DNA from 4 places in the Mesorhizobium sp. M0051 genome. Region 1 is predicted to be linked to each of the others. Evidence: riboswitches for the same ligand, from Rfam matches in the RefSeq annotation. Region 1 holds a riboswitch; each other region holds the start of a gene.
What was found. Region 1 has a riboswitch for cobalamin ahead of NKJ90_RS06275 (aromatic ring-hydroxylating oxygenase subunit alpha). Riboswitches for the same ligand answer to the same signal wherever they lie in the genome.

Region 1 (7,229 bases):
CGGCCCATAGGCCTTGACGTGCGAGCCGGGCGTCAGATGGTCAAACATCCATCGCGTGCCGGTGCTGCCGGCTTGCGCCTTCACCGTCACTGCGATCGAGAACGGCCGCGATGGCGAGGACGACAGCGTATAGGTGCGCATCAGCGGCCCGTCCGCAGTCGGCAGTTCCAACGTCACGAACTGGCCCGGCTTGTAGCGGAACCAGGTCTGGTTGTCGGAGCGGAAGGTGAAGGTCTTGACGTCAGGCGCTTCGTCGCTGACGCCGATCACCTCCAGCACCTGCAGCCTGTCGTTCCAGGGCGTCATCTGGTCGAGATGGCGATAGAGGCCAAGATCCGTCATCGCATTCATCCTCTCTTGTCCCTCATGTTTTGTGCATGTGATGCAACTAGGCGACGCTGCGTAGCGCCGGCCTTCCACCTTCGGCGAGGCGCGGGCCGATGAACGACGCGTACCATTCGACGAACTGGATCACGCCGCCCTCATGCAGCTCCGAATAGGGGCCTGGTTCGTAGGCGGGCGACAGGATGCCGAGAGCGTTTTCCTCAACGATGCGGCGGTCCTGGTCGTTGGTTTCGGTCCACACATGGGTAAGGTCTTCGATGGTGTAGTCGACGCCCTCGACCGCGTCCTTGTGCACCAGCCATTTCGTCGTCACCGCCGTTTCCGTGGCGCTGATCGGCACCACCCGGAACGTCACCGCGTGATCGATAAGGATGTGGTTCCATGTCGTCGGATAGTGATAGTGCATCAAGGTGCCGATGCGGTCGGCGGAGACAGCGTCGGAGAGGTTCTTCTTCACCGCCAGTTTGCCGCTCATGGTGTAGCTGACGGCATCGCGCAGCAGCGGCGCGCGGGTGGCTCGATACTGCCCGGCCGGATCGATGCGGAACTTGCTCGGAAGTCCGACGGCCTCGCATTTGGCCCAATGCGCGACCATTTCAGGGTCGCTGTCGGCGCCGTTGACGCCGGTCACAGTCGGAGCCTCCGGGAAGGTCTTGCACAGCTCGGGATGGTTGGCGACGCAGTGATAGCACTCGCGATTGTTTTCCCAGACCAGCTTCCAGTTGCCCTTCTCGATGATCGTGCTCTCGAAGGCGACCTTTGCTTCCCTCAACCGGTGAGGCAGAAGATAAGGTTCGATCATCGCCCGCATCGGCGCGAAATCCGCTGGCTCCTTGGCCAGGCAGATGAAGATATAGCCGCCGACGCTCTCGCAGGCGACCGGCTTCAGGCTGAACTCACTCTTGTCGAAACCGTCGGCCATCTGACGGGCGAACAGCAGGCGGCCGTCGAGCTCATAGGTCCACTGGTGATAGGGACAGACGAGCTTTGCCGCAGTACCCTTGTCGGTGTTGCAGACGCGACTACCGCGATGGCGGCACGAATTGTGGAAGGCGTTGATCTTGCCTTGCTGGTCACGGACAAGAACAACCGGATAGTCGCCGATCTGCACGGTAATGTAGCTGCCCGGCTTCGGCAGCTCGCAATCATGGCCGATGAACAGCCAATCGCGATACCAGATCAGCTCCATGTCCAGCTTGAAGTAGTCTGGATCGGTGTAGAAGGGCTGCTCTAGCGAAAAGCCTTGCCGACGGCTGTTCAAGAGCCTCAGCATGTCGTTGCGAATATCCATGTCCTGTCCTCGTTATCTAAGGACTGAACTGGTGGTGACGGAGGGAGGATTGGACGCAGGCCGGCGAGGCGCCGGGCATGCACTATCCACCTCTTGATCGCCCACCGCGATCAGTCGAGTCTAGAAATCTCGGGCTGGTTTCCGGGCTTTGGAGTTGTCCTTGCGGACGATCGCGACACCTTCCCAGGCAGTTGCCCAGTGGTCTCCCGTTGCGACTTGAACTCCACCACCGTTGCGGGGGCAGCGCCGGATTTTGACCGGCTTCCCAATTCTCCGCCCCGTCGTCACGAAGCGGCACCTGAGATGGCATGATCTAACCACGATCGCTGGCGCGTCATCGGCATGAAAACGACATCGTATCCATGCGGCGCGACACGCGTGCGAAACGTTCGGGTTGGCGATTGCCGGGCTGAAATCCTATCTCTTCGGCAGCCATCGCCACTTGCAATCTCCTCGAAAGCCAACCCTTGCTGGCGGCCAAAAAAGGCTAGCGGTTTCGAAAAGTGACTATTAGCTGATTCTAAAATCGAACCGAACGGTTCGTTTCTGTTGACGGTGCGTGCAGGACGTTGTGAACGCCGGGCCTTGGCAACAGTTGGTGATCCAGCGGACGGTTTTGCTTAAACCATTGAAAAATAAAGATAAGAAGTAGCGTGTGGAAGCCCTTGGCACAATTTCAAGTAGCGGATTCATGGTCCACACGGAACAACTTCGTGATTGGAAAAGGCGAGGATGCCCTCCCACATCGGGCCTGTCCGAACGACGCGATTTCATTTCCAAGACACGCCGCTAGACGGACGAAAAGAAGATACTGGAGTACAAAAAATGAAAAAGATCATTCTCACTGCCGCCGCCGTTCTGGCCATTTCCGGCAGCGCCTTCGCTAATGGCAGCGACCACTACGGTTCGAACGCCCCGGCAGCCACTGCCGTCGACAGCTCGTACACCGCTTCGGTGAAGAAGTCGGAACCGGCTGCTCAGACGCCTGCCCAGGGCAGCGACCGTAACCTCTTCGGCCACTAACAACCAATTCCCAGTTGACAGCGGGTTCGCCCGCCGTCCTGGCGAAATCCAGAAAATTCAAGAGACTTGAAATGAAGAAGATCATTCTTGCTACCGCCGCTGTTCTGGCCATCTCGGGTAGCGCTTTCGCCGCTAGCGACAACTATGGTTCGAACGGCGCCAACCAGCCTGCCACCACCGCCGTCGACAGCTCGTACACGGCTTCCGTCAAGAAGTCGGAGCCGGCCACGCAGGCGCCTGTCAACCATGGCAGCGACCGCAACCTGTTCGGCAACAACTAACATCCGATCAAAACCAACATCCGACAGCGATGCTGCGGGTTAACCCGCAGCATCGAATTCGAGAATACGGAGTGTCAAAAATGAAAAAGATTGTTCTTACTGCCGCCGCTCTTCTGATTGCCGCCGGCAGCGCCTATGCCCGCAACGACAACGTTGGTGGCACCGACATCAACAAGCAGTCGACCGTCAACGTCGATACCTCGCATACGGGCTCGATCCGCAAGAGCGAATCGCCGATCTACAAGCTGCTCAATTCGTCGGGCGACGCTCCGAAGTCCGCCCCCCAGGGCAGTGATCGGAACCTCTTCGGCCGCTAACAGTCTAAGCCGATGTCCAGAAAAGAGGGGCGGGCCTTGCCCGCCGCTCTTTTTTTACCGTCGAGATGGTTCCGTCTCAAGCCGCCTTCGCTTCTGCTTCGTGAAGCGCGAAGGACCGCCCGTCCGTATCGAAGATATGCAGGTCTTCGCCATTGGCGCTCAGCCGCAATGTCGAGCCGCGCTTGACCTCGACGTTGCCGGGCAGCTTGGTCACCAGCGGCAGGTCGGCGCGGCCGATGTCGACATAGACAAGCTGGACCTCGCCGAGCTGCTCGACGTAGTCGACCGTCCCTTCGAACAGATAGTCCGCACCGCTGGCAATGATCAAATCCTCCGGCCGCACGCCAAAGCTCACCGCGGCGCCCTTTGCCGAAGCAGGGGTCGTGATCGGCACGGTTGCCTTGCGACCGCCGACATGGCTGACGACAGTCGGGTTCCCGGTCTTGTCGATGGTCGCCGGCAGGATGTTCATGGCCGGCGAGCCGATGAACTGGGCAACGAACAGATTGCCGGGCTTCTTGTAGAGATCCATGGGCGTGCCGACCTGTTCGATATGGCCTTCCTTGAGCACCACGATGCGGTCGGCCAGCGTCATCGCCTCGACCTGGTCATGGGTGACGTAGATCATGGTCGTGGCGGGCATCGATTCCTTGAGCTTGGCGATTTCGATGCGGGTGGCGACGCGAAGTGCGGCGTCAAGGTTCGACAGCGGCTCGTCAAACAGGAACACCTTCGGATTGCGCACGATTGCGCGGCCAATGGCGACGCGCTGGCGCTGTCCGCCCGACATCGCCTTGGGCAAGCGGTCGAGATATTTCGTCAACTGCAGGATTTCCGCCGCCTGGCGTACGCGCCGGTCGATCTCGGCCTTGTTCTCCTTCCCGATCTTCATCGAGAACGCCATGTTGTCGTAGACGGTCATGTGCGGGTACAGCGCGTAGGACTGGAACACCATGGCGATGCCCCGCTTCGACGGCGGCACGTCGTTCACGACCTCGCCGGCTATTCTGAGCTCGCCGGAGGTGATTTCCTCGAGCCCGGCGATCGACCTCAGCAATGTCGACTTGCCGCAGCCCGACGGACCGACGAAGACGATGAATTCGCCCGACTTGATATCGAGGTCGATGCCGTGGAGAATGTTCAGATTGCCGTAGGACTTCTTCACTTGCCTTAGTGTGACATCGGCCATTGGTTTCCTCCAGTGATTTGAAATTCAGTCGACGCGCCCGAACCAGGCGCCGTAGCCGCCAAGCTCGATGGAACCGCTGCTTGCCTGCCCCGAAAATCCGTGCCCGGGCAAAGGTTGCAGCGATCGGCTGCCAAGGTCAACCTTGGTTGGCCCGGCTCTCAGATTGAAGACGCAGACGACCTGCTCGTTGCCTGCGCGGCGGGTGAAGGCAACGGTGTCGCCCTCGCTTTCGATAAAGGTGATGTCACCCTTGACGAGCGCCGGATGGGCACGCCGGAACGTGAGAAAGCGACGATAGTGCTCAAGCAGCGAATTCTCGTCGCCCTGCTGGACATTGACCGCTTGCGAAAGATGCTTGGTCGGCACCGGTAGCCAGGGCTTTGCCGGGGAGAATCCTCCATTCTTGGTGCTGCCGTCCCACACCATCGGCGTGCGGCAACCGTCGCGGCCCTTGAATTCCGGCCAGAAGCGGATGCCGTAGGGGTCCTGCAAGTCCTCGAAGCGCAGCTCCGCTTCGCCGAGCCCAAGCTCTTCGCCCTGATAGATGCAGACTGAACCGCGCAAGGACATCAGCAGCGCCGAGATGATCTTGAGATAGGCGGTCGGGTCGGGTTCGCCGGCCGCCCAGCGCGAGGCCGGGCGCATCACGTCGTGGTTGGAAAAGGCCCAGCACGACCAGCCGTCGCTGGCGACCTTGCCGAAGGATTCCAGCACCGAGCGGACCTTGACCGCACTGATCTTTTCCGGCGCCAGGAAGTCGAAGGAATAGCACATGTGCACGCGCTTGCCGCCGGCAGTGTAGGCAGCCACCACGTCCAGTCCGCGCTGCGAATCGCCGACCTCGCCGACCGCGGCGGTCGCCGGATATTCGTCGAGCAGCGCGCGGAAGCGCTCGAGGAAGCCGAGGTTTTCGGGGCGGCTCTTGTCGTAGAGATGGTCCTGGTAGTTGTAGGGGTTGACCGCCGGTGCGGTCTGGTCGTTGCGCTCTTCCGGCGGCAGCGGCGGGTTGTTTTCCAGGCCCTGGCTGTGGAAGTAGAAATTGATGGTGTCGAGCCGGAAACCGTCGACGCCGCGCTCCAGCCAGAAGCGGGTGACGTCGAGCAACGCGTTCTGGACCTCATGGTTGTGGAAGTTCAGGTCGGGCTGCTCGGCCAGGAAATTATGCAGGTAATATTGCTGGCGGCTGGTGTCCCATTGCCAGGCCGAGCCGCCGAAGATCGACAGCCAATTATTGGGTGGCGTGCCGTCCGGCCTGGCGTCCGCCCAGACGTACCAGTCGGCCTTCGGGTTGGTGCGGTTCGACCGGCTTTCCTTGAACCATGGGTGATTGTCGGCGGTGTGCGACAGCACCTCGTCGATCATCACCTTCAAGCCTAGCCTGTGTGCCTCGACGGTCAGCGCGTCGAAGTCGGCCAGCGTGCCGAACATCGGATCGACGTCGCAATAATCGGTGACATCGTATCCGAAATCCTTCATCGGCGATTTGAAGAACGGCGAAATCCAGATGGCGTCCGCACCGAGTGCCGCAATGTAGGGCAGGCGGCCGATGATCCCCTTGAGGTCGCCGATACCGTCGCCGTTCGAGTCCTGATAGCTGCGCGGATAGATCTGGTAGATCACAGCACCCCGCCACCAGTCGCGATCGATGGCGAGGTCAGGTTTCGAGCTGGCCTTCAAAGCGGATTGCATCGTCTCAGCCTCCTTTCACCGAGCCGGCAAGCAGCCCGCGGACAAAATAGCGCTGCAGCGAAAAGAAGACGATCAGCGGCACGATTATGGTCACGAAAGCCGATGTCGTCAGAATCTCCCAGTCGCCACCGCGTGAGCCCAACAGCGCATTGAGCTTGGCGGTCAGCACGATCTGGTCTGCCTCTGTACCCAGGAAAACCATCGCCACCAGCAGATCATTCCATACCCATAGGAACTGGAAGATGGCAAACGAAGCCAGCACTGGGAAGGACAGCGGCAAGACGATCTTGACGAATATCTCGAAATCGCTAGCGCCGTCGATACGCGCCGATTCCATGATCTCGCGCGGCAGGCCGGCAATGTAGCTGCGCAGCAGGTAGATGGCGAAGGGCAAGCCGAAGCCGGTATGCGCCAGCCAGATGCCGAGATAGGTTTTCGACGGCATGCCGAAGAAAGCGCCGACGCCGTTGTATAGTTTCAGGAGCGGGATCAGCGACATCTGCAGCGGCACCACCAGCAGGCCGATGATGACCGCGATCAGCAGCGCCCGGCCGGGAAACCGCATCCAGGCCAGCGCATAGGCGGCAAAGGCGGCGATCAGGATCGGGATGACGGTCGCCGGGATGGTGACGGTCAGCGAATTCATGAACGACCGCCCGATGCCCTCGGAAAATAAGACTGTCCTGTAGTTCTCGGTGGTGAATTTCGGCGGCGCCGACGAGGCATAGTAGACGCGCTGGCCGCGATCGCCTTCGAATGCCTTGGGCGACTGCATGACGAAGCTGCCGTCTTCATTCAGCTGCAAGATTTCGCCATCGCCGAGATCGGCCGAAGTGCCAGCGGGATATTGCGTTGGCGCCGCCGATTTGACACCGAAGGCGCTGATGTTGCGCTTGGCACCGTCGCCGAAGATATTGCCCTCGAGAACGAACTTGCCGTCCTTTTCGACTTGCGTCGAGGCGGCCGGCAGCCGGCCGGCTTCGGTCTGAGTGGAACTGGCGAACGAATTCCACCAGCCAGAGGCGATGATTTGGTTCTTGTCGCGCAGCGACGAGACCAGGATGCCGAGCGTCGGTATGGTCCAGATCGCGACG
Region 2 (7,229 bases), on a different contig from region 1:
CGTATTGTTGATCGATATGGTGTCTGGGGCACGACGACGGGGTTAAGCTGTGAGTTGGTGGGACCGACAGAAGTTCCGTTGGCGACTGCGCCGCAACAAGTGGAGGCGCAGATGGATTTCGTTCCGAAATGCAATTGGGCCATATGCGCCTCCTATCGGTATCGCGGTCGCATGGGTGGCACTGCTTCTGTGCCTGCGTCCTATCGGGGGCTCCGTCGGTGACATCGAACAAGGGGTCTACGTCGAAGCTTGGGGAACGCTATTCGACATCATCTTTGTCGTCCTGCTGATCGGCTGGTTTGAGCTTCGGCGCGAACGAAAGCAGCACATAGAGCGCTACAGCGAGGAGATAGACGACTACAAACGCTGGGACACTGAAGAGGCACGTGTGCGAATTGCTGGAAATCTGCGGCGGCTCTCCAAGCTGGGAGTGACCGCCTTTGATCTGCGCGGGATAACCCTTCGTGACTTCTCGTTTTTCCAGAACAGAATCACGAAGTTGCGCGGCACGGTGTTCAATACGAATTCGATCAGCGGACTAGCAAACTTCGGAACCGTACTCGACAATGTAGACTTCTCTGCAACTGATTGCGTTGGAGTGGTTTTCTCAAAAGGCATGCTGGGTGGCACCTTATTCGGGATAAAGGGTACCAACTTGCGATTTCTTCAAACAAATCTCGTTAACGCGACTTTCGACGGCGCTACGCTTGAATGGACGGACTTCAAGCCGAATGAGGATGATTGGTTTGAGGTGATAGATGACGATCCGCAGAACCGGGCCCAGGTGTACGCTCCGCCATTCGAAGATGCCGAGCTAGCAGGTGCAAGCTTCCGCAACGCCAATTTACTAAATGCCGATTTCAGATATGCCAAGGGTCTCGAATTTGTGAATTTTAGCGGGACCAAAGGGCTTGAGACCTGTTTTTTCGATGAAGGTGTGCGTGAGAAACTGAACACGCTAGTGCATGTCGTGGTTGATAGTACCCCGCCGGTAGTTGTTACGGCCGTCCCGAAAGAATCCAAGGGCTAACCCGTTCTTCAAGTCGCTGCAGAGGGTCGAGTGGCGGGAACTAAGTTGATTTTGTAAACCGCAGTTAAGGGCGACACCGTCACTCCGCACGCGCAATGATACCCCTGATCCCTATCGAGTGATTCCGGCATACGTCAACAGCCCGGCAATTCCCGCGCCGTAATACCGAGATGCGGCACCGTAGGCTGTCAACAAAAAGTCCCCAGTGTTGACCACGTCCTTCATGGTTCCGGTTTTTTCGTAGAACGTCTTTAGGAGCGCTCGAACCATTTTCAAAACCGCCTCGGCGTCAGGTGCGGCTGCTAGGGATCGATTTCCACCGCAAAAGATACTTCAGGGGGCAAGAAAAGGCCAGGAGCATTGACCGCTGCGCGGCACGTGCTAAACGGGACTTATGCGGCTATTTGACCGATACCTAATATTTCTTGCGCTTTTCAAAGGATGCTGTCGTGCCATATCTACACAACCATCGGCTCTTTATCAGCCACGCGTGGAGCTACAGTGAGCGGTACGAACGTGCGGTAAGGTTTTTGAACGATGCGTCGAACTTCGAGTGGACAAATTACTCCGTTCCCGTGGACGACGTGTTCCCACGTATGAGCAAAGCCGAACTCGCCGAAGCGATGAGGCGCCAAATCCGACCCGTGCAGTGCGTGGTGATTGTCTCCGGGATGTATGTTAACCACAGTGACTGGATTCAGTTCGAGATGGAGTTTGCAAGGTCCCTCGGCAAGCCGATTTTAGGAATCAAACGGTGGGGGGAGCAGAGAACGCCGCAGTCCGTAATTGACTATGCTGATGAGATGGTCGCTTGGAATTCGGCCTCCATTGTCGCAGCAATTCGTCGTCTTGTACCTTGACAATAAAGTTCGATTACCCTGCGCTATATCGTGCTGCGAGCCAGCTCTCCGCTGGCTCGCAAAGTGAGTTCCTATGGCTCATTCGAGCTGAGTACACATTGCTCCTGGTCGCGGCAATCCTTTCTCTCGACTTGAGTCAAACACCCCTTTACTTTGCTGGATACGCCTTTGTTTTCTTGATTTCGCTGGGAGTTTTAATCACTCGCAGTTTAAAGAAGCCTGAGCAAGACTGGTACAAAGGCCGAGCACTTGCAGAGTCCATTAAGACCTCATGCTGGCGCTACTGCATGCGGGCGGAACCGTTCGGCGATGCCGACAAAGTTGCGGTTCGAAGGGCGGAGTTCCGAAATTATTTGCTCGCGATCCTTGATGCCAACCACCATATTGGAAGTCGAATCCCGCCAGACGAAGCCGCCAACGACCAGATTACGGTCTCGATGGAGGCGACGCGTGCTCTGTCGCTGGATGATCGAAAATCGTACTACGATACCCATCGGATTCGTGAGCAACGCTCTTGGTATGCAGTTAAGGCGAGCAAAAACAAAAAAGCGAGTCGAGCTTGGATGTTCGCTGGTATAACTGCATACGTCATTGCCATCGGACTTGTTTTGCTACGGATAGCCAACCCTGTCCTGGCGATTTGGCCTATAGAGCCGTTAATCGTCTTAGCTTCGAGTATGGTGGGTTGGACCCAAGTAAAAAAATTCAACGAGCTTTCGTCTTCATACACTTTAACGGCCCACGAGATTGGGATCATACAGGGACGCGTTATGGAAGTCGCATCAGAGGCTGCTTTCTCGGACTTTGTGAACGAAGCCGAACAAGCCTTTTCGAGAGAACATACGCATTGGGTAGCCCGTCAACAGACACAGTGATTCCTTGCCTGCTGCCTTCGAATTGTGGATTCGTCGAGAGGGCAGAATCCAACGAACCGGCTTAGGCAAGAGACGCCAATGACTCGTGACGCCTACCGCACCGCGAAATCGGTTGGGCTCATCCCGCACACCTTCCGCAGCCTCGGTGTTGGCTCGGTAGTGTGCTGAGAGTTCTGCAAATTCGCTGAGAGGGGGCGGTCATGGCAGGCTGGTGATTGTTCACGTCACCTGATTGTCAAATGGCTTCCAAAACTGACCCCGGATCGGCGTCCAATTTTGACCCCCCTTATGTAATACGCGGCGGTCAGCGTTCGCCCGGGCGGAGCTGGTCAGGGTTGCGCAGCCTGGGCGAGCGCGGATGGACTGGTCGAGGTGGTTGGGCTGATCAGGCGCGGTTCTTGAAGCGCCAGGACTCGTTTCCGGTCTCGATGATCTCGCAATGATGCGTGAGACGGTCGAGGAGCGCTGTCGTCATCTTGGCGTCGCCGAAGACGGCGGGCCATTCTCCGAATGCCAGGTTGGTGGTGACGATGATCGAGGTCCGCTCGTAGAGCCGGCTGATCAGATGGAAGAGCAATTGCCCACCGGCCTGGGCGAACGGGAGATAGCCGAGTTCATCGAGCACGACGAAGTCGAGCCGGGTGAGGTAATCGGCAATACGGCCCTGCTTGCCGCCGCGGTGCTCGGTCTCGAGCCGGTTGACGAGATCGACGACGTTGAAGAAGCGGCCACGTGAGCCGTTGCGGATCAGGGCGCGGGCAATGGCGATTGCCAGATGCGACTTGCCGGTTCCGGTGCCGCCGATGAGCACGGCGTTGCGCTGGTCGGCGACGAAGGTGCCGTTGGCAAGGTCCCGGACCAGGACTTCGTTGATCGGCGTGCCGTCGAAGTCGAACTCATCGATGTCCTTGGCGATCGGCAGCTTGGCGACAGTGAGCTGGTATTTGATGGAGCGGGCCTGCTTCTCGGCGATCTCGGCCGACAGCAGATCGCCGACGATCCTCGGCGGCTCGTGCTGGCGCTTGATGCCTGTCGCCATGACCTCGTCATAGGCGCCCCGCATCCCGTAGAGCTTCAGCGTCCCCATTAGTTCCAGAACCTGCGTGCGTTCCATCAGCTTGCCCTCCTGAGGCTGTCGTAGCGGGCGCAGTCGGCCTGCGGCTCATGCTGCAGGCGAAGCGCGTCCGGGGTGAGGATGGTGATGGCCGGCGCGGGGTCGCGCCGCCGCGCCAGAATGTTGATGATGACGGCACAGGAGCAGACGTTCTGATCGAGCGCCTCCTGGCAGGCGGCTTCCACGGCATCGATGCCGTCGGTCAACACCGCCGCCAGGATCGACACCATCTGCCGATCGCCGTTATGCGCCGCCTTCAATTTGCGTCGGATACGCTCCATCGCCGAGGGCAGAACCCAGCCCTGGAAGGGCGCACCGTTGCGCAGTGCACCGGGCTTGCGGGCAAGGACCGGCATGTAATGCCAGGGATCGTAGATCGTGTCGCCGCGCCCGAAGGAGCGGGCATGTTCGGCGACGACCACGCCGTCCTGGCGGATGACGATCCTGCCGGCATAGGCATGGATCTCGACCGGGCGGCCGACGGCGGTCGACAGCACCGAGTATTTGTTGTTGTCGAAGCGCACCGTGCATGTCTTCGACACCGAGGCCGGCACCGTATGGAATCCGTCGAAGGGACCGCGGTATTCAACCAGCTTGCCACGCTCCTCCTCGAACACGTTCCAGATCGTTCGTTCCGGTTGCTCGACGTGACGATGCGCCTTGGCGTAGGCGACGCACTTGTCATGCAGCCAGGCGTTCAGCTCCTCATAGGTCTTGAAGCGCAGCCTGGGCGTGAAGAAGCGCTCGCGCACCAGCCCGACCTGGTTCTCGACCTGACCCTTCTCCCAGCCCGATGCCGGCGTGCAGGCGACCGGCTGCACCAGATAATGGCTGCACATCTGCAGGAAGCGGCGATTGTATTGCCGGTCCTTGCCAACGAAGATCGTTTCCACCGCCGTCTTCATGTTGTCGTAGATGCCGCGCGTGCAGGCGCCCCCGAAGAAGGCGAAGGCCCGGTCGTGGGCGTCGAACACCATCTCCTGCGTCTCGCGCGGATAGGCCCTGACGAACATCATGCGGCTGTGGCAGAGCCGGAAATGGGCGACCTTCACGGTCACTGTCACGCCGTTGATCAGGACGATCTCGTGGCTCCAGTCGAACTGGTAGGCCTCGCCCGGCGCGAAGAACAGCGGCACATAGGCGTCCGCCGTCGCCGACCCCTGCGCCTTCGCCCAGCTCTTCGCGTATCGGCGGACGGCGTCATAGCCTCCCTCGTAGCCGAGGCTGCAAAGCTCTTCGTAAATCCGGATCAGTGTCAGTTGCTCGCGCGCCGCCTTGCCACGGTTGCCATTCAAAAACCCGTCAAGCTGATCCTGCCACGGACCGATCTTCGGCATCGGCTGCCGCTCGCGTTCGTAGGAGAACGATGTCTCGTCGGATCTGAGAATCTTGCGGACGGTGTTCCGCGACACATGCAGTTCGCGGCAAATCCGCTTGAGCGACCATCCCTGCACATGGAAGGCGCGCCGAACTCGGGCAATCGTATCCACCGACTTCATCCCCACACCATCCGCTCGCTACGACGAGCTGATGGTCGCAAATCAAAGCATCAGGGGGGTCAAAATTGGACGCCGATTCCCCGGCTTATGGGGTCAATTTTGCACGCCAATTCACAGACAATGGGGCAGCGGTGCAGCGCCGGCAAATGGACGACTCCATGTTTCACAATGTTAGATAAGCGTTAGATAAGCGTAAAAGCGCCAGGACATAACCACATAAACATTTCGTTATGCGCCATTGACAAGAGAAGGGATTGCTGTGATTGTCTGGCGTGTCGTGGTTCTCGCGTGCGGCGCTGCCGCAGCGGAGCTAAGAGGGAAGCCGGTGCGATGCCGGCGCTGCCCCCGCAACTGTTAGCGGCGAGCCAACCCCACTCATGTCACTGAGGCGAATACCCTCGGGAAGACGGGTAGAGGCTATGACCCCGCGAGCCAGGAGACCTGCCACGACGAATCACGTCCACGGGCGGGGTGTCTCGGTGGCCGCTGCAATCCGGCGTGCCGGGCCTGCTAGCGCCTTCCTTGTCACCGACGCCCCCAACCATCGGGGTATGACATGACTGTCTCTCAGCAAATTCCTGTAGCAACGCTCGGCGTGCCGCGCTTCGGTCGTCGGCGAGAACTGAAATTCGCGCTTGAAAGCTACTGGTCCGGAACATCGTCCGCTGGCGACCTTCTCACGACGTCGAAGGCGCTCCGTGCCGCTAGCTGGGAAGAGCAGCGCGATCGCGGCGTGTCGAAAATCCCGTCGAACGACTTCTCGCTTTACGACCATGTGCTCGACACCGCAGCCATGGTCGGGGCCGTTCCATCCCGTTACGGCTGGAATAGCGGCGAGGTCCCACTTGACATCTACTTCGCAATGGCGCGCGGCAACCAGGGTCAGACGGAGGATTGTGGACACGCTGGTCACCAGGAGGAGGCTCATGGACCTGGTGTAACCGCGATGGAAATGACCAAGTGGTTTGACACCAACTACCACTACATTGTGCCGGAACTGGATGATGATCAGACGTTCGCCCTCTCGTCATCGAAGCCGGTCGATTACTTCCTCGAGGCCAAAGCTCTCGGCATTCACACACGCCCAGTCATCCTTGGACCCATCACCTTCCTCAAGCTGGCGAAATCGCCTGCCGAGGGGTTCGGTCCCATCGCGCTCCTACCGCGGCTGCTGCCCGTTTACGAGCAAGTCCTGCAGAGGCTGAAGCTGTCGGGAGCCGACTGGGTGCAGATCGATGAGCCAGCGCTTGTCCTCGATCTGAACCCGAACGAACGAGCTGCGTTCGAATTCGCCTATGGCCAGCTGTCGAAAGCCGCGCCCGAGCTGAAGATCATGCTGGCTACGTATTTCGGGTCGCTGGGAGACAATCTCGAAACCGCGGTTTCTCTGCCCTTGGCCGGGCTGCATATTGATCTCGTGCGCGCTCCCGAGCAGCTGGAAACGGTGGGTCGGCTCGCTCCGAAGGATCTGGTGCTCTCGCTTGGCTTGATCGATGGCCGCAACGTCTGGCGTGCGAACCTGCCCGCCATTCTCGACCGCATCAAACCGATCGTCGCCGGCTGGCCCTTGGACCGCGTCGAGATCGCGCCTTCTTGCTCGATGCTGCATGTGCCGATTGATCTGCGCATGGAGACGGAACTCGACGCAGACATCAGCTCGTGGCTCGCCTTCGCGGCCCAGAAGACCGACGAGCTGGTCTTGCTGGCCCGGGCCCTGTCCCAAGGCAGGGATGCGGTGGCAGGCGCGTTGAAAGCGTCTGCCGAGGCTGCCGCCACGCGCGTGACATCCACGAGGATCCATGACCCGCTTGTTCAGGGGCGGATCGCTAGCATTGAGGACAGCGCGAAGCG
Region 3 (7,229 bases), on a different contig from region 1:
TCCCAGCGCATCGACCTCCGCCGCCAGCACGGTTGCGCTTTCCGCCGTCAGGCCGCGTATCTGCAGGCTGCCGCGCGCGGTAACTTCCATGATGCCATTGCCAAGCCGCAATGCGGATTCGGCCAGTCCGATCAAAAACTTCGGCGACAATCCTCCCGCGACCGGGTTGAGCCGCACCAACAAGCCGTCGCCGGTCTGCATAGGTGCCGACAGAGCTGGGCAGGCGCCACGACGTGAGAAGGCGTTCATGCCGCCACCCCAAGCGCTTCCGCCTCGGCAATCAGGGCCGTGAGATCGTCGTCTATGGAATTGCGCAAGGGATGCCAGAGGCCACGCCGGCGCGCCGACAGCAAGCGCTCGGCGATGACTTTTGCGGCGGCGGGGTTCTCGCGCAGGATGAAAGCGCGGACGGCTGGATCGCCGACATACGCATCATGAACGGCCTCGATCAGCGTTCCCGATATGGCATGAGTGGTTTCGGCGAAGCCGACCAGCCGGTCGACGGTCTCGGCGAATTCGGAGGCGCCACGCGGGCCGTGGCGCATCTGGCCCGATATGAAGCGCGGATTGACGGCGCGGGCGCGCACGACGCGGGCCACCGCCTCGCCAACCGAGCGCGGCTTCGGTTTTTGCGGGTCCGTGGTGTCGAGCACGATGACGTCGGCGTTCCTGCCCAACGTTGCGAGGGCTGCCGAAAAGCCGCCGATGAAGGCGACATCGGCGGAGCCTTCGAGAATGTCGCGGCCTGGATCGTCGCCGGTGTGGACGAGAAGATCCGCTTCGGCGATGCGACCCTCGAAGGCGCCAGGGGCCGAGATGCCTTCGCCCTCGGCGCCGCCATAGGCATGCGAGGTCGCGTCGAGATAGGCGCGGCCGACCTCTTCGCGCACTCCCCAATCGCCGGAGGACAAAAGATCCTCGACGCCGGCGCCATAGGTGCCGGGCGAGGTGCCGAAAATGCGTGGGCTGACCTTGCCATCGGCGCGGGTCCTCGCCGCGAGCGGGTTTTCCGAATCCTCCTCGTCACGCGCGGCAACGGCGTTGGCGGCGGCATCGATCAGTGCGATCTGGGTCGGGAACATGTCGCGAAACAGGCCTGATATGCGCCAGGTGACGTCGACACGTGGGCGGCCAAGCGTGGCCGGCGGCAGCACTTCGATGCCGGTGATACGGCCGGTCGCAGGGTCCCATTGCGGCCGGCAGCCCATCAGCGCCAGCCCTTGCGCGATCTCCTCGCCGCCGGTGCGCAGCGAAGCCGAGCCCCAGAGATCGATGACCAGCGAGCGCGGCCAGTCGCCATGCGATTGCATGTAACCGCGTACTACCTCCTCCGCTGCCGCTCGGCCCAGATCATAGGCGGTCGGCGTCGGCATGGTGCGCGGGTCCGACGTGAACAGGTTGCGGCCGGTGGGCAAGACGTCCGAGCGTCCCCGCGCGGGCGCGCCGGCCGGACCGGCCTTGACGTGGCGGCCATCGAGCGCCGCTAGCAATGCCGCCTTCTCCGCGTCAGCACTTTGGCGGCGCATGGCGTCGGGCTCGTCCTCGGGGGCGCGGCCGTAGATGTGCAGCCCGTCCTTGATGGCGAAATCCTTGAGGTCGCAGAGCCAGGCGTCAATGCGGCGCAGCGCTTCGTCGGGCGCGTCGGTCGTTGCGACGCCGGCTTCGGAGGCGAGGCCGGTCTTCTGCGCGGCGTCGACGATCAGCTTGGCCAGGCGGTCACGGCGGCGGCGGTCGAGCCCGTCGGCCTGGGCATATTCGTCGACCAACCGCTCGAGCTTATGTTGATTCTCGTCCAGCCCGGCACCGGTCAGTGGCGGCGGCAGATGGCCAAGGGTGACGGCGGCAATGCGCCGCTTGGCCTGTGCCGCTTCGCCGGGGTTGGAGACGATGAACGGATAGATGACGGGCAAGGGACCGGTGACGATCTCGGGAAAGCAGTTTTCCGACAGGGCAACCGTCTTGCCCGGCAGCCATTCCAGCGTGCCATGCGCGCCGACATGGACCAGCGCATGAACGCCGAGCGATTTGCGCAGCCACAAGCCGAAGGCGATCAGAGCATGGCGCGGCGGGAGCGTCGGGTCGTGATAGTCGGCGCGGCGGTCGGTCGAGCGGCCACGGTCGGGGGCGAGTGCCACGGTAATGTTGCCGAAGGTGGCGGCACGGAAGGGGAATTTGGCGAAGGTAGGCGCCTGAGCACCCCCCTCTGTCCTGCCGGACATCTCCCCCGCAAGGGGGGAGATTGACCTGTCATCTGCGCTTTCGCTAATCTCAAACGTTGGAGGAGAGGTGCAGGCGACGGCACTGCCAATCTCCCCCCTTGCGGGGGAGATGTCCGGCAGGACAGAGGGGGGTGCCTCACACCAACCTGTCTCGCCTTCTGCCTTCCCCCAAGCCGCCTCCATGGCAGCGACAGCCGCAGCCGGCAGGCTCTTGGAGAAGTCCAGATAATCCTCCAGCCCCAGCCCATCTTTGCTACCTTCAAGAAGCCCTAGCAACCCACGCGGCGTCTCCGGAATTCCGTCAACTCCATAGCCCTGTTCTTTGAGGTCATGCAGCATCGCCAACACGCTGGACGGCACGTCGAGGCCGACGGCGTAGCCGGTGCGGCCGGGGGCGCTCGGATAATCCGGGATCAGGACGGCGAGCTTGCGCCCGGCGCGTGGCGTCTGCTGCAGGCGGATGAAGGCCGCGACGCGGTCCGCGACTTGCGCCACACGATCCGCTTCAGGCCGGTTGGCGAAGGCGCGATGGCCAAGCGCGGGATCGATCTCGCTTTCGCCCTTGAAGGAAATGGCGCCGGCGAGGATGCGGCCGTCGAGCTCGGGCAGCACGACATGCATGGCAAGGTCGGCGGGGGCGAGGCCGCGCTGGTTGTTCTGCCAGATGTCGCGTCGGGTGGTGGCGACGATGACCTGGAAGACGGGCACGCCGGCGCGGTCGAACAGGGTTTCGATGCCGGGCTCCGCGCCGGACGCGAAAGCGGTAGCGGTGATGAGGGCGGCGGGTTTTAGTGCGGGGAGCGCGGTTTCCACGAACGCCAGGGATGCCGGATCCTTGAGGCTGGAGACGAAGATGGGGACCGGGGCGATGCCGCGCTGGCGGAGCGCCTCAAACAGGGCGTCGATGGGCGCGACATCGGCGGCCAGCAGCATCGAACGGTAGAACAAGATAGGCACGACTGGGGCGTTGACGTTGTCAACGTCGAGTTCCGTCACACCCCCCTCTGTCCTGCCGGACATCTCCCCCGCAAGGGGGGAGATTGCTTTGTCATCGATGATTTCGCCAATTGTCGAGGTTGTAGATGCCTCAGTTTCCAATGAAGCGAGAGAAGCGCCGGCTTTGATGAAGTCCGATCTCCCCCCTTGCGGGGGAGATGTCCGGCAGGACAGAGGGGGGTGTGAAGGAACGCCAACATTCGATGCGTCCGGCTTCTCCACAACTCCGCGTGCGGGCTCGTAAAACCCAGCCTTCGGGACCGCGACCGGCTCGACGACAGGCTCATCCTGCCCAGCCAGCCGCGCCAACCTTCGCACCAACGCGCTCATATTCGCCGGGCCGCCCTCGCGAAAATAATCGAGCAAGCCGTCGAGTTCCTCGCGCGGCAGCGTCGAGGCTTCGATCAGGCGCAGATCCTCGTCGCGGCATTCGCCTGGCAGCAGCGCCAGCTTTATTCCGCGGTCGCGGGCAGCCGAGGCAAGCTGGTCGCAGCCGTAGCGCCACCAGTCGTAGCCGCCGAGGATGCGGACGAGGATGATCTTGGCGTGACGGGCGACGCTGTCGACCCAGAGGTCGACGGACATGGGATGGCGCAAGTCGCGCAGAGCCGCCAGCCGCATCGAGGGCAGGCGGTCGGCGTCAGCCTTCCACGCTGCCGCCAGTCCGGCGAGGTCGCTGTCGGTGAAGGACAGGGCCACGATATCCGCCGGGGCCTGCCGCAGATCGACCGGCTCGGCGAGGTCGTCGAGCGAGGCGGATGTCGTGGTTAGGATGTGCATCGCAACCTGTGTCCGAAATCAGCCGGCGAGTATACGCTCGATAGCCGGGCGGTTCAGCCCCTTGAGGCCGATCACGACGAGGCGCGAGCGGCGGTCGTCCTGCGCCGTCCAGGCGCGGTCATAGTAGTGGTTGACGCGCGGCCCGACGGCCTGCAGCAGCAGCCGCATCGGCTTGCCGCCGACCTCGACGAAGCCTTTCACACGCAGCACGTTCTCTTCCTCGGCAGCCGTGGCGACGCGTTTCGCCAATTCGTCCGGATTGGCGATCGAGGCAATGTCGACGGTGAACGTATCGAAGTCGTCATGCTCATGGTCGAAGGCGCCGTCGTGATGGGACTTGCGGTTCTCGATATCGTCCTCGACCGCGAGACCGAGGCCGAGCAGCACGGAGGGATCCACCTTGCCATGCGACGTCGGCACGATCTTCACCGCGCGGGCGGAGTGTTCGTTGATGATGGCGTTGGCGCGGGCGGTGCCGGTGGCGTCCATCAGGTCGCTTTTCGACAGGATGATCAGGTCGGCGCAAGCGATCTGGTCCTCGAACACTTCCTCGACCGGGTCGTCGTGGTCGAGCGTCTCGTCCTGGGCGCGCTGCGCCTGGAGTGCCTCCATGTCGTTGGCGACGCGTCCCTCGGCCAATGCCGGCCCGTCGACCACGGCGATGACGCCATCAACGGTCACGCGGCTTTTCACGCTCGGCCACTGGAAAGCCTGGACCAGCGGCTTGGGCAAAGCGAGGCCGGAAGTCTCGATCAGGATGTGGTCGACCTTCGGAGTCAGCGCGAGGATCTGGTCGAGCGCCGGCACGAAATCGTCGGCGACGGTGCAGCAGATGCAGCCATTGGCCAGTTCGACGATGTTTTCCTCGGGGCAGGTGTCGATGCCGCAGCCCTTCAGGATCTCGCCGTCGATGCCGATGTCGCCGAACTCGTTGACGATGATGGCAATACGCTTGCCGCCGGCGTTTTCCAGGAGATGGCGGACCAGCGTCGTCTTGCCGGCGCCGAGAAAGCCGGTGACGACGGTGCAGGGGACGCGGGAGACGGAAGCGGTCATTTCAGGTCCTTCAACAGGTCGAGGGGAGGGATGCGGGCAACAAGGCCGCGCTTCAGGCTATCGGGGCGGCCGCGCCATGGGATCAGGCCGTCCGTCGAAGTGGCGAAGAGTTTGGCTCCAGTGACCAGATCGGCGCCGCTGGTTGGTGTCAGGTCGCCGAAGACATAGCTCCAGCAGCCGTCGCGCAGGATGGCGGCGCTGAGCCGCCGCTTGCAATTGCCGAGGCATTCAACGCTGCTGATGCGAATGTTGTCGCCCGTCGCGGCGCGGCGCGTGTCGTCCGCCAGCAGTTCGCCGGCGCGGGGATGGGCGTCGGAGCCGGTTTCATCGCGGCAGGAGGCGCAGACGATCACGGTGACGCCAGCCAAGGCATCATCATGGCCGGACGAAACATCCGCTGTGCCAGCCGAAAAACTGCTGTCGTGGTCCAAAGATCGTGCTCCTTGCCCGGAAACCCGCCGGACGATCGGATTCTATAGTCGCAGACGGCAGGTCTCCTGGCTCGCGGGTCATCGCCTTGGGTAGCCGCCTTCCCGGGATCACCCCAGTGGCTTTCGGCCTTGGCTCTTCGCTTACAGTTGCGGGGACAGCCGCGGATTTGGGATTTCGTCCCGCACCGCATTCCCTCTTAGCTCCTCCCTTTGAAGAGAGGAGACCGTCTGGACCGGATTTAGGCTTTTGCAGGCGGCGGTGTCAACGCGGCTTACGACACGGCGATGGCGGCCAGCGCCGGACCCAAGTCACCGGCGGGCGTCACTTCCATGCGCTCAAGGCCAAGCCAGCCCTGCATCTGCTTCAATTCCTCGAAGAGCTGAGCAGCGGTTTCAGGCGGCGCGCCGGGCTCGGCATAGGCCGCATGGACGCGCAGGGCACTGGCCGGCCGGTCGGCCTTGAGGTCGACGCGCGCGACGATCCTGTCGCCGAGCAGGAACGGCAGGACATAATAGCCGTATTGCCGCTTGTCGGCCGGCGTGTAGATTTCGATGCGGTAGTGGAAATCGAACAGCCGCTCCGTGCGCGAGCGTTCGAAGACGACCGGATCGAACGGTGCCAACAGGGCGCGGGCCTCGATCTTGCGCGGCAGACGGGCATCCTTGTGAAGATAGGCCGGCTTGTCCCAGCCTTCGACGCGCACCGGCAGCAATTCGCCTGTTTCAACCAATTCCTCCAGCCGGCCTTTCATGTCGGCCGGCGAGAGGCGGAAATAGTCGCGCAAATCGCCTGATGTCGCGATGCCGTGGGCGCGGGCCGAAATGCGCAGCAATTCGCGGTGCGCGTCCTCGGCGGCCGGAACCGGAAGATCGAGGATCGCCTGCGGCAGCACACGCTCCGGCAGGTCATAGAAGCGTTCGAAACCGCGACGGTGCGCCGTGGTGATGCGTCCGGCCCAGAACAGCCATTCGAAGGCATGCTTGGCATGGCTCCAGCCCCACCAGCCGCCCGAGCCCTTCTGGCCCTCGAGCGCGGAGGCGGCCGTCGGGCCGCGCTCGACGACCTGGTGGTAGATCTCTTCGACATAGGCGGCGTGCTCGCGACCCCATTTGGCGAGGCCCAGATACATTTCGTCGCCGCGCTCGGCCCGTTGCATGCGCCAGCGCATCAGCGGGTATGTCTCGACCGGCAGGAAAGAGGCCTCATGCGCCCAATATTCGAAGACCGTGCGCTTGCGCGTCATGGCCGCATTGTCGAGCAAGGCGAGAGGGTAAGGGCCAAGGCGCGAATAGAGCGGCATATAATGAGCGCGCACCACCGCGCTGACGGAATCGATCTGCAGCAGACCGGTTCGAGCCAGCACGCGGGCAAAATGGCGGCGGTCGGGCGTAGCTGTTGGGCGGGGATCGAGAAAACCTTGGGCTGCAAGCGCGATGCGCCGGGCCATGGGGAGCGAGATCTTTTCCTTCATGCAGGCGTCACTCTGAGGGCGATGATGGGTGATTCCGGACAATGCTAGCAGGGTTTTGGCGGCAACCATGTCAGGAGAGAAAAGTGGAGTAAAAGGCGAAGGAAATCAAACAGGAGCGGATCGGACCAGTTTGCCGCGATAAGCCGTCCAGGTCAGTGTTTTGAACAAGGTTTGACTTGCTTCGCTGGAAGTGCTGCGCTAACCCTCGCCGCGTTGCAGCATAGGCCCTTAAAACGGTTCAGCGGTTAAACTGTCACGCTTCCGCATTAGGGTCC
Region 4 (7,229 bases), on a different contig from region 1:
GGGCCGGGGGGTGCCCCGCGTCCATCTACTCTTCCGGGGCGGCCCCGGCGTCTATTTGGGCCCCGCCCGCGCCCCGGGCGGGCGGTGGGTGGGGGGCGGGGGCGCCGCGCCCGCCCCCCCCACCGCCGATGAGGAAGGTCAGTGCCTTGCTGTCAGGCAAAGCTGTCGCGCAGGCTGGTCGCGGTGCCGGTGAAGCGGCCGCGGACCACGCCGACGACCGCGCCGAGCACCAGCCAGAACACCAGATTGGTCACTGTCACCGCCACCACGAACTGGTGGTGCAGGCCTTCGGGGATCGCCGTCTCGTAACTGCCGGGCTGCGGCGCGCCGACGATGTGCGGAGCGACGATCAAGGCCACAGCCAGGATCGCCAGCGGCAGCGACTTGCGGAAGGCGATCAGGCCGAGCCCGGCCGCGGTCATCGCTACGGTAGCCCACCACCAGATCTGGCGCTCGGTCAGATCGGCCGCTGGCATGGCCGGCAGTTCCGGCGGCAGGCCTAGGCCCGGCGCCAGCGTGAACACGGCAAAGCCGGCCAGCCCCCAGAAGACGCCCTGGCGCCAGCCACCGATGCCGCCGGCGAATTCGGAAACCGCGACCAGGATCAAGGCGAAGCCGATGCCGGTGACGATGTTGGCAAGCACGCTGAAGGCGAAACGTTCGAAACCGTCTGCCGGCGCCCAACCCTCGTCTTCGGCGGCCGGGGCGGCTTCCGCTGCCGGAGCGGCTGTGCTCATGGCATTGCTATCCGTTGGGGCCGGAACGGCATGGTCATGGTGATGCCCGCCGCCGGCCTGTTCGTAGACTTCCGCCTTCACGATCAGCGGCACGGTGGCGTAGGCCTGCATGCAGGCGAGAACGACACCGGCCACGAGCCCTGCGATCGCCGCAATGAACACGACGTTGCGAAACAGGTTCATGATGTCAGATCCTCGTCAGTGGCAGGGAAACGCCATCGAGTGGCGATAGTCGTGAGCCGCATTGTGGACCGCATCGATATGCGAGAAGCCGACAAAGCCCATCACGAAAACGCCGAGCAGCGCAGCAAGCGCGAGCTGCATGAAGCGCGACTGCGAGGAGACGGAGGCGCCGAGGGAGACGGAAGCAGTAGTCATGTCTTGTCCTTTCGCCCTCCACCCGAGGGCATCGAAGTCAGTTTCCTGTCGCCGGCAGGTCTCCTGGCTCGCGGATCAGCGCCCTTCCCCACCTTCCCGAAGAAGAAATCTTCAGTGGCATATGGAGAGGACTACCGCACACAGTTGCGGGGGCAGCCACGGCATTGGGCGAAACTCGCCCTCACCGCATTCCCTCTTGGCTCCAAAATGGAACCGACGACATTGCCGACTATAGGCAGAATCGTCGCCTCCAGCAAACCAAATTCCGGCGGCAACCATCGCGAATGCGTCGTGCCAGTGAGGGCCTCCGCTGCCGCAGGCACCTTGGCATGCGGCACTTCCACCAAAGCCCTGAAGATCAAAGCGATTTCGGCAGATAGCGCCACGTCACGAAGCCGCAGACCGCAGCCAGCAGGCCCAGCGTGACGAACACCGAGCCTAGGCCGAAAAACGCCAGCACCACCGAATAGACCAGCGGCGGCGTCAGTTCGGAAAAGTCGAGATAGGTCCGGTAGACCGCCGCCATCTGCGATCTTTCATAGGAGCGCACCGAGCGCATGAAGGCGGTCGAGCCGAGTGCGTCGAGCGCGATGGTGAAGAAGGCGCCGCCAAGCAGGAAGGCGCCGGTGAGCAGCGGCACGGTCTCGCCGACGAAGCCTGCCGCCAGCAGCATGGCCGACATGGCGAAATAGGCAAATGTCATCGTCCTGCGGCCGCCGAAGCGCTTTCCCGCCTTGCCCCAGAAGATGGCCATGAACAGCAGCGCGTTGCCGGCCGAAACCAGCACGCCGCCGGCCAGCTTGCCTTCGCCGGTGATGACCATGAACAATGGCCCATAGACGAAGAACGTCGTCCAGAAACAGGAGCGGCCGAAAGCGATCAGCCAGGCCAGTCTGAGCCTGGGCTGGGCGACGAAGCGGCCGATATTGGCGAGCGGGTTGACCGGGCGCGTCTGGCCCGGGCGGATCGACGGGTTCTCGCCGAGCCGGTAGGTCCAGAACAGCGCCAGCAAGGCCAGGGCGAAGATCGCCACGGCGCCATGCGCGGCATAGATGCCGAAGTGGGTGTAGAGGAAGATGCCGAGCGTCGGCCCGCCGGTCCACGCCAACATCGACCACGCCATGCGCAGCGATTCGGCCTGCATGAACTCGGTCTTGCGGATATGGTCCATGATGTAGAGGTTGAGCGTGATCGACAGCGCGCTGGCGCCCATCACGCGGCACAGCATGCCAGCCAGTTGCCCGGCAAGCGTATGGGTGACGAAGAACAGCGAGCCGATGGCCAGCAGGCAGGCGCCTGCCGTGTACACCCAGCGGCGGGCAAAGCGGCGGATCAGCATCGGCATGAACAGCGTCACTGACAGGCCGAGCATCGCCACGACGGTGTAGAGGATCGAAACGACCTGCTCGTTGTGCAGGATCTCGTAGGCCTGGATAGGGATGACGCTCGACACCGTGGCGCGGGCGAAGGATTCGACCGCATAAAGCGAGGCAAAGGTGCGCGCGTCCGCGGCCTTGAGGGCCGGCAGCCAGATCGGATGGCGCACATGGGTGGACATAGCTCTCCCCGAAGCAGATTTGCCGGGCCAAATCTGCGGTGGCGATGCCGACACCAATATGAGGAAACCGACGCACATCAGGCAAAAAGCGAAGTTGGCCAAAGGCTTTCCGCCACTGGCCTAAAGCGGCGCCTGATCCTGTCCGCGTTGTCAGACGCCCGGCCTTCTTTTGCCCGGTGCAACCGTGATAGTCGTTCTGCCTGGCTGAATCAGAATGCGAGACCATGACCATTCAAACGCCGACCGCACCCGTCCAGGATCGACCAAGGCGCATCGTCGTCATCGACATCGTGCGCGGCATCGCGCTGATCGCCATGGCGAGCTACCATTTCACCTGGGATCTGGAATTCTTCGGCTACACCGATCCGGGCCTCACCGCCTTTGGCTGGTGGAAGATCTACGCGCGCTGCATCGCCTCGACCTTCTTGTTCCTGGTCGGCGTCAGCCTGTACCTCGCCCATGGCAAGAAAATCCGCTGGAACGGCTTTTGGAAGCGGTTCGCCATGGTCGCCGGAGCCGCGATCGCGATTTCGATCGTCACCCGCATCGCCACCCCGGACGGTTTCATCTTCTTCGGCATATTGCACGAGATTGCGCTGGCCAGCCTGCTCGGCCTGCTGTTTCTTCGCCTGCCGGCTTTGCTGACCATGGTGGTTGCCGCGCTGGCCGTCGCGGCGCCGGTCTATTTGCGCTTCGAGGCCTTCGACCATCCATGGCTGTGGTGGGTCGGCCTGTCGGCGATCAATCCGCGTTCCAACGACTACGTTCCGCTGTTCCCGTGGTTCGGCGCCGTGCTTCTGGGCATAGGCTCCACCAGGCTTGCTGCGGGCGCGGGTGTCTTGACGTGGCTGGCGAACCTCAAGACTGGGCGCTGGGCCAACCCGCTGGTCTTCATCGGCCGGCACAGCTTGGCCTTCTACCTGATCCACCAGCCATTGTTGATCGGCTGCGTGTGGGTGTTCTCGCAGATCATGCCGGCACAGGTCGAAACCCCGCAGGTGAATTTCCTCAAAACCTGCCAGCTGTCCTGCGAGCAGTCGCGCGACACCGAGTTCTGTTCCAGCTACTGTGTCTGCATGCTCGATACGCTTGAGGGCGAGGCGACGCTTGATCGGCTCTACAACAACGACCAGACTGCGGAATGGAAAGCACACTTGTCCGACCTTGCCGGCATGTGTACCGCCAAAACCGACAGCAAGTTGATGGAGGAAGGGGTCAAATGACCGAGCAACAGCCGAAGGCGGGGCTCATACCGTGGCCGCCGCTGATCTACATCGCAGCCATCGCCATCAGCATTGCCCTTGGCCTGCTCTACCCCCTGCCCTGGATCGGCGACCTCCTGGGCGATATTCTTTTCGCGGCCGGCTGGGTGGCCCTGTTCGCCGTCGCCGCACTCTGGCTTACCGCGATCCGCACCATGATCCGGGCCAAGACCACGCTCAACCCCAACGCGGTGCCCGATCACCTGGTCACGTCAGGTCCCTTCGGCATCACCCGCAATCCGATCTATCTGGCCAACACGCTGCTGTTGATCGGCGTCGCCTTTGTCTCGGGGATAGCGTGGTTCCTCCCGCTGGCGTTCATCGCGGCCTTCGCCACGCAGAAGATGGCCATCGAGAGCGAGGAAAAGGTGCTGGCGGCGAAGTTCGGCAAGAAATACCGCGACTACGCGAAACGCGTGCGACGCTGGATTTGAGCAAGCCTTACCGCGGGCGTCGGAATTCGAGATATTGCCTATACGGCCGCGACTTCTCCAGGCCTGCTTTCGAAATCAAACAGCCGCTGGGTAGCGAGGGCGGCGGCGCCCCGCGCCCACGAATCGTCTGCCCAGTCCGGCGTGATCGGCGGTGGAGTCCACATTGCGTAACGCCGTAGCGCGTCGCGCATGGGCTCGAAGAGGTAGTCGCCGAAGCTCACCGCTTCGCCGCCGCCGACAATCACCTCCGGATCGATGATGTTGCAGAAGCTGCCCAGAAACCTGCCAATGCCTTCGCCCGCTTCGCGCAGCAAATTCACGGCCACCTCGTCACCGGTCTTGGCCGCTCTGACCATGTCGTAGCGGTCAACGTCGGCTGAGAGGCCCTTCGTCTCACGCCACCGCTTCACCAATGCTGGTTCGGAGAAGAACGTCTGAAGACATCCGCGGCGGCCACACTCGCATTGCGGCCCGTTTGGATCGTAGATGGAGTGCCCGATTTTGCCCGCGGCCCCGTTCGCGCCGTGATGGACCGAACCATCGATCACCACCGCGCAACTGATCCCGGCGCCGATGGCCAGCGCGCCGACAGTGCGGTGATGCCGGCCGAGACCGAACAATTGCTGCGCCAGCGCGAAAGCGTTGGTATCGTCGTCGGCCCACACAGGCACATTGACGAGATCGGCCAGCATGGCCGCTATCGGCACGTCGGTCCAATTGAACCGGTGACTGAGCCGGCAGACGCCATGGTCGATGACCCCGGGCACGGCGATGCCGATGCCGCTGAGCTGCGCCCCGGTTGGCGCGGCCCGATCGGCAAGCAACTGGCTGACAGCGGCGGCGCAGGCTTCTACCGTGCTTCGTGGCGACTGATCGGGCACAGCGACGCGTTTGGAGACAAGCGGTGTCGTGGCCAGGTCAGTCAGCACGCAATCGATCGCACCGACCATCAGCTTGAACCCGACGACAAGGCGGCCGGCATAATTGATGTTGATCGGGATTGGCCGCCGCCCCGGCGCTCCAACGCTGGCCTCTCCCTCCATCAGAATGTTCTCGTGCAACAGGTCGGTGACGACGAACGTCACCGCCGCCGGGCTTAGTCCGGTGATCGCGGCAATCTCGGCACGACTGATCGCCCCTTCCCTTCGCAGCAGGTTGAGAATCAGCCGGCGATTGATCGAGCGCGACGTCTGCTGGTCGCCTTTCAGTTTCATTCTTCCCTCATTGTTAATTTTGTAAATTAAATATTGACCGGCTCCATCTGCATACGCTACGACTCGCCGTGGTTCAATTGGAATCCGGCTGTTCTCAGGGAGGAGATAAAAGCCATGACCATCACCGCTACAATGCTATCCACGACAAGACGCCGATTCCTGAAGGGCACGGGCGCGGCGCTCGCTGCATCTGCCACCGGAAGCCTCTGCTTGCCGGCCCTGGCGCAGGCGCAGGAAATCACCATCATTTCCAATCTCAGCAACGCCGGGCAACGCGACATCCTGCACAGGCTGGCAGCCGAATACGAGGCGAAATCCGGCGCCAAGATCACCATCAACAACATGGACCACGAGGCGCACAAGACGGCGATCCGCAGCTATTTGGTCGTCGGCGCCCCCGACATCTGCTTCTGGTTCTCCGGCAACCGCATGAAGGCCTTTGTCACCAAAGGCCTGTTCGACGACATCTCCGATCTGTTCGCCCGCGAGAACTACAAGAGCGTGCTCGGCGCCACGACAAATGCAGTCACGGTCGGCGACAAGCAGTATGGCCTGCCGATGGGCGGCCTGCTTTGGGGTCTGTTCTACCGCAAGGATGTTTTTGCCGAACACAATTGGACGCCGCCGAAGACGTGGACCGATTTTCTCGCCTTTGGCGAGGCCGCGAAATCCGCAAGCATGATCCCGATGAGCATGGGTACCAAGGAGCTTTGGCCCGCGGGCGGCTGGTTCGACCATATGAACCTGCGCATCAACGGCCTCGACAAGCACATCGCCCTGATGGACGGGAAGGTCCAGTACACCGACCCGATGCTTACGCCCGTCTTCGACAAATGGAGCGAGCTGATCAAGGCCGGGTTCTTCTCGCCGAACCACAGTTCCTTCGGCTGGGAGCAGGCCGGCGCCGCCCTGGCGCAGAAGAAGGCCGCCATGATGGACCTTGGTGGTTTCGTCAGGTCCGCCTTCCCGGAGGCAGACCTCCCGCAGCTCGCCTACGCGCCGTTTCCCGAAATCATCCCCGGTGTCGCCAGATATGAGGATTTTTCGGTCAACTCCGTTCATGTTCCGGCCAACGCCAAGAACAAGCAAGGCGCGCGCGACTTCCTCGCCTATTTCTACAAACCGGAGAATCTCGGAGCCTTCCTCGCCGCCGAGGGAGCGATCCCGCCGCGCAACGACTGCCCACCCAGCAACGACCCGCTGGTCAACGCCGCCGTGGAAGAGCTGAAGAAAGTGGTCGGCACGTCGCAATACTACGATCGCGACACCGATCCGGACATGGCCCAGGAAGGCATGACCGGGCTTCAGGAATTCATGGTCAAACCCGAACGGCGCGATCAGATCCTCGAACGGCTGGAAAAGACCCGCAAGAGAATATTCAGCTGATGCTGTCGCTCAAAAGCGCGCAGCGGTTTTGAGACAAATTGAACGCAGCTTAGTCCTCCCGGACTTGACGGGCGCCGCTTGCCCTGGCGGCCCCGTCTCCTTTTTGGATGAATTCCCATGCCCCGCTTCTGGCGCAGACATCGTCATTGGTTGACGCCGGCATTGTTCCTTCTGCCGGGCCTCATCCTGTTCAGCCTGGTGATCCTTGCCGCCTCCGTCGAGACGGTCTGGATTTCGCTGCACGAATGGGACGGTATCGG

Region 2: another riboswitch for cobalamin. It lies ahead of metE (5-methyltetrahydropteroyltriglutamate--homocysteine S-methyltransferase); the one in region 1 lies ahead of NKJ90_RS06275 (aromatic ring-hydroxylating oxygenase subunit alpha).
Region 3: another riboswitch for cobalamin. It lies ahead of NKJ90_RS19880 (DUF1636 family protein); the one in region 1 lies ahead of NKJ90_RS06275 (aromatic ring-hydroxylating oxygenase subunit alpha).
Region 4: another riboswitch for cobalamin. It lies ahead of NKJ90_RS19685 (CbtB domain-containing protein); the one in region 1 lies ahead of NKJ90_RS06275 (aromatic ring-hydroxylating oxygenase subunit alpha).

The regions. Positions count from the first base shown of each region.
Region 1 covers NZ_JAMYUT010000004.1:176,825-184,053, reverse strand. Annotated here, with positions in the region: gene NKJ90_RS06280 (FAD-binding oxidoreductase) at 1-342, opposite strand, end outside; gene NKJ90_RS06275 (aromatic ring-hydroxylating oxygenase subunit alpha) at 389-1,636, opposite strand; cobalamin riboswitch at 1,752-1,953, opposite strand; gene NKJ90_RS06270 (DUF680 domain-containing protein) at 2,462-2,659, shown strand; gene NKJ90_RS06265 (DUF680 domain-containing protein) at 2,731-2,940, shown strand; gene NKJ90_RS06260 (DUF680 domain-containing protein) at 3,021-3,257, shown strand; gene NKJ90_RS06255 (ABC transporter ATP-binding protein) at 3,334-4,446, opposite strand; gene bglA (beta-galactosidase BglA) at 4,471-6,135, opposite strand; gene NKJ90_RS06245 (carbohydrate ABC transporter permease) at 6,140-7,229, opposite strand, start outside.
Region 2 covers NZ_JAMYUT010000033.1:10,692-17,920, reverse strand. Annotated here, with positions in the region: gene NKJ90_RS27235 (pentapeptide repeat-containing protein) at 176-1,030, shown strand; gene NKJ90_RS27230 (TIR domain-containing protein) at 1,480-1,890, shown strand; gene NKJ90_RS27225 (DUF4231 domain-containing protein) at 1,842-2,765, shown strand; gene istB (IS21-like element helper ATPase IstB) at 3,151-3,879, opposite strand; partial or broken gene istA (IS21 family transposase) at 3,812-5,378, opposite strand; cobalamin riboswitch at 5,640-5,841, shown strand; gene metE (5-methyltetrahydropteroyltriglutamate--homocysteine S-methyltransferase) at 5,935-7,229, shown strand, end outside.
Region 3 covers NZ_JAMYUT010000019.1:40,821-48,049, reverse strand. Annotated here, with positions in the region: gene cobG (precorrin-3B synthase) at 1-249, opposite strand, end outside; gene NKJ90_RS19890 (cobaltochelatase subunit CobN) at 246-3,995, opposite strand; gene cobW (cobalamin biosynthesis protein CobW) at 4,014-5,051, opposite strand; gene NKJ90_RS19880 (DUF1636 family protein) at 5,048-5,482, opposite strand; cobalamin riboswitch at 5,522-5,726, opposite strand; gene NKJ90_RS19875 (winged helix-turn-helix domain-containing protein) at 5,755-6,954, opposite strand.
Region 4 covers NZ_JAMYUT010000019.1:11-7,239, forward strand. Annotated here, with positions in the region: gene NKJ90_RS19680 (CbtA family protein) at 153-920, opposite strand; gene NKJ90_RS19685 (CbtB domain-containing protein) at 936-1,115, opposite strand; cobalamin riboswitch at 1,152-1,348, opposite strand; gene NKJ90_RS19690 (MFS transporter) at 1,474-2,673, opposite strand; gene NKJ90_RS19695 (heparan-alpha-glucosaminide N-acetyltransferase) at 2,898-3,896, shown strand; gene NKJ90_RS19700 (methyltransferase family protein) at 3,893-4,369, shown strand; gene NKJ90_RS19705 (ROK family protein) at 4,408-5,583, opposite strand; gene NKJ90_RS19710 (ABC transporter substrate-binding protein) at 5,698-6,969, shown strand; gene NKJ90_RS19715 (carbohydrate ABC transporter permease) at 7,087-7,229, shown strand, end outside.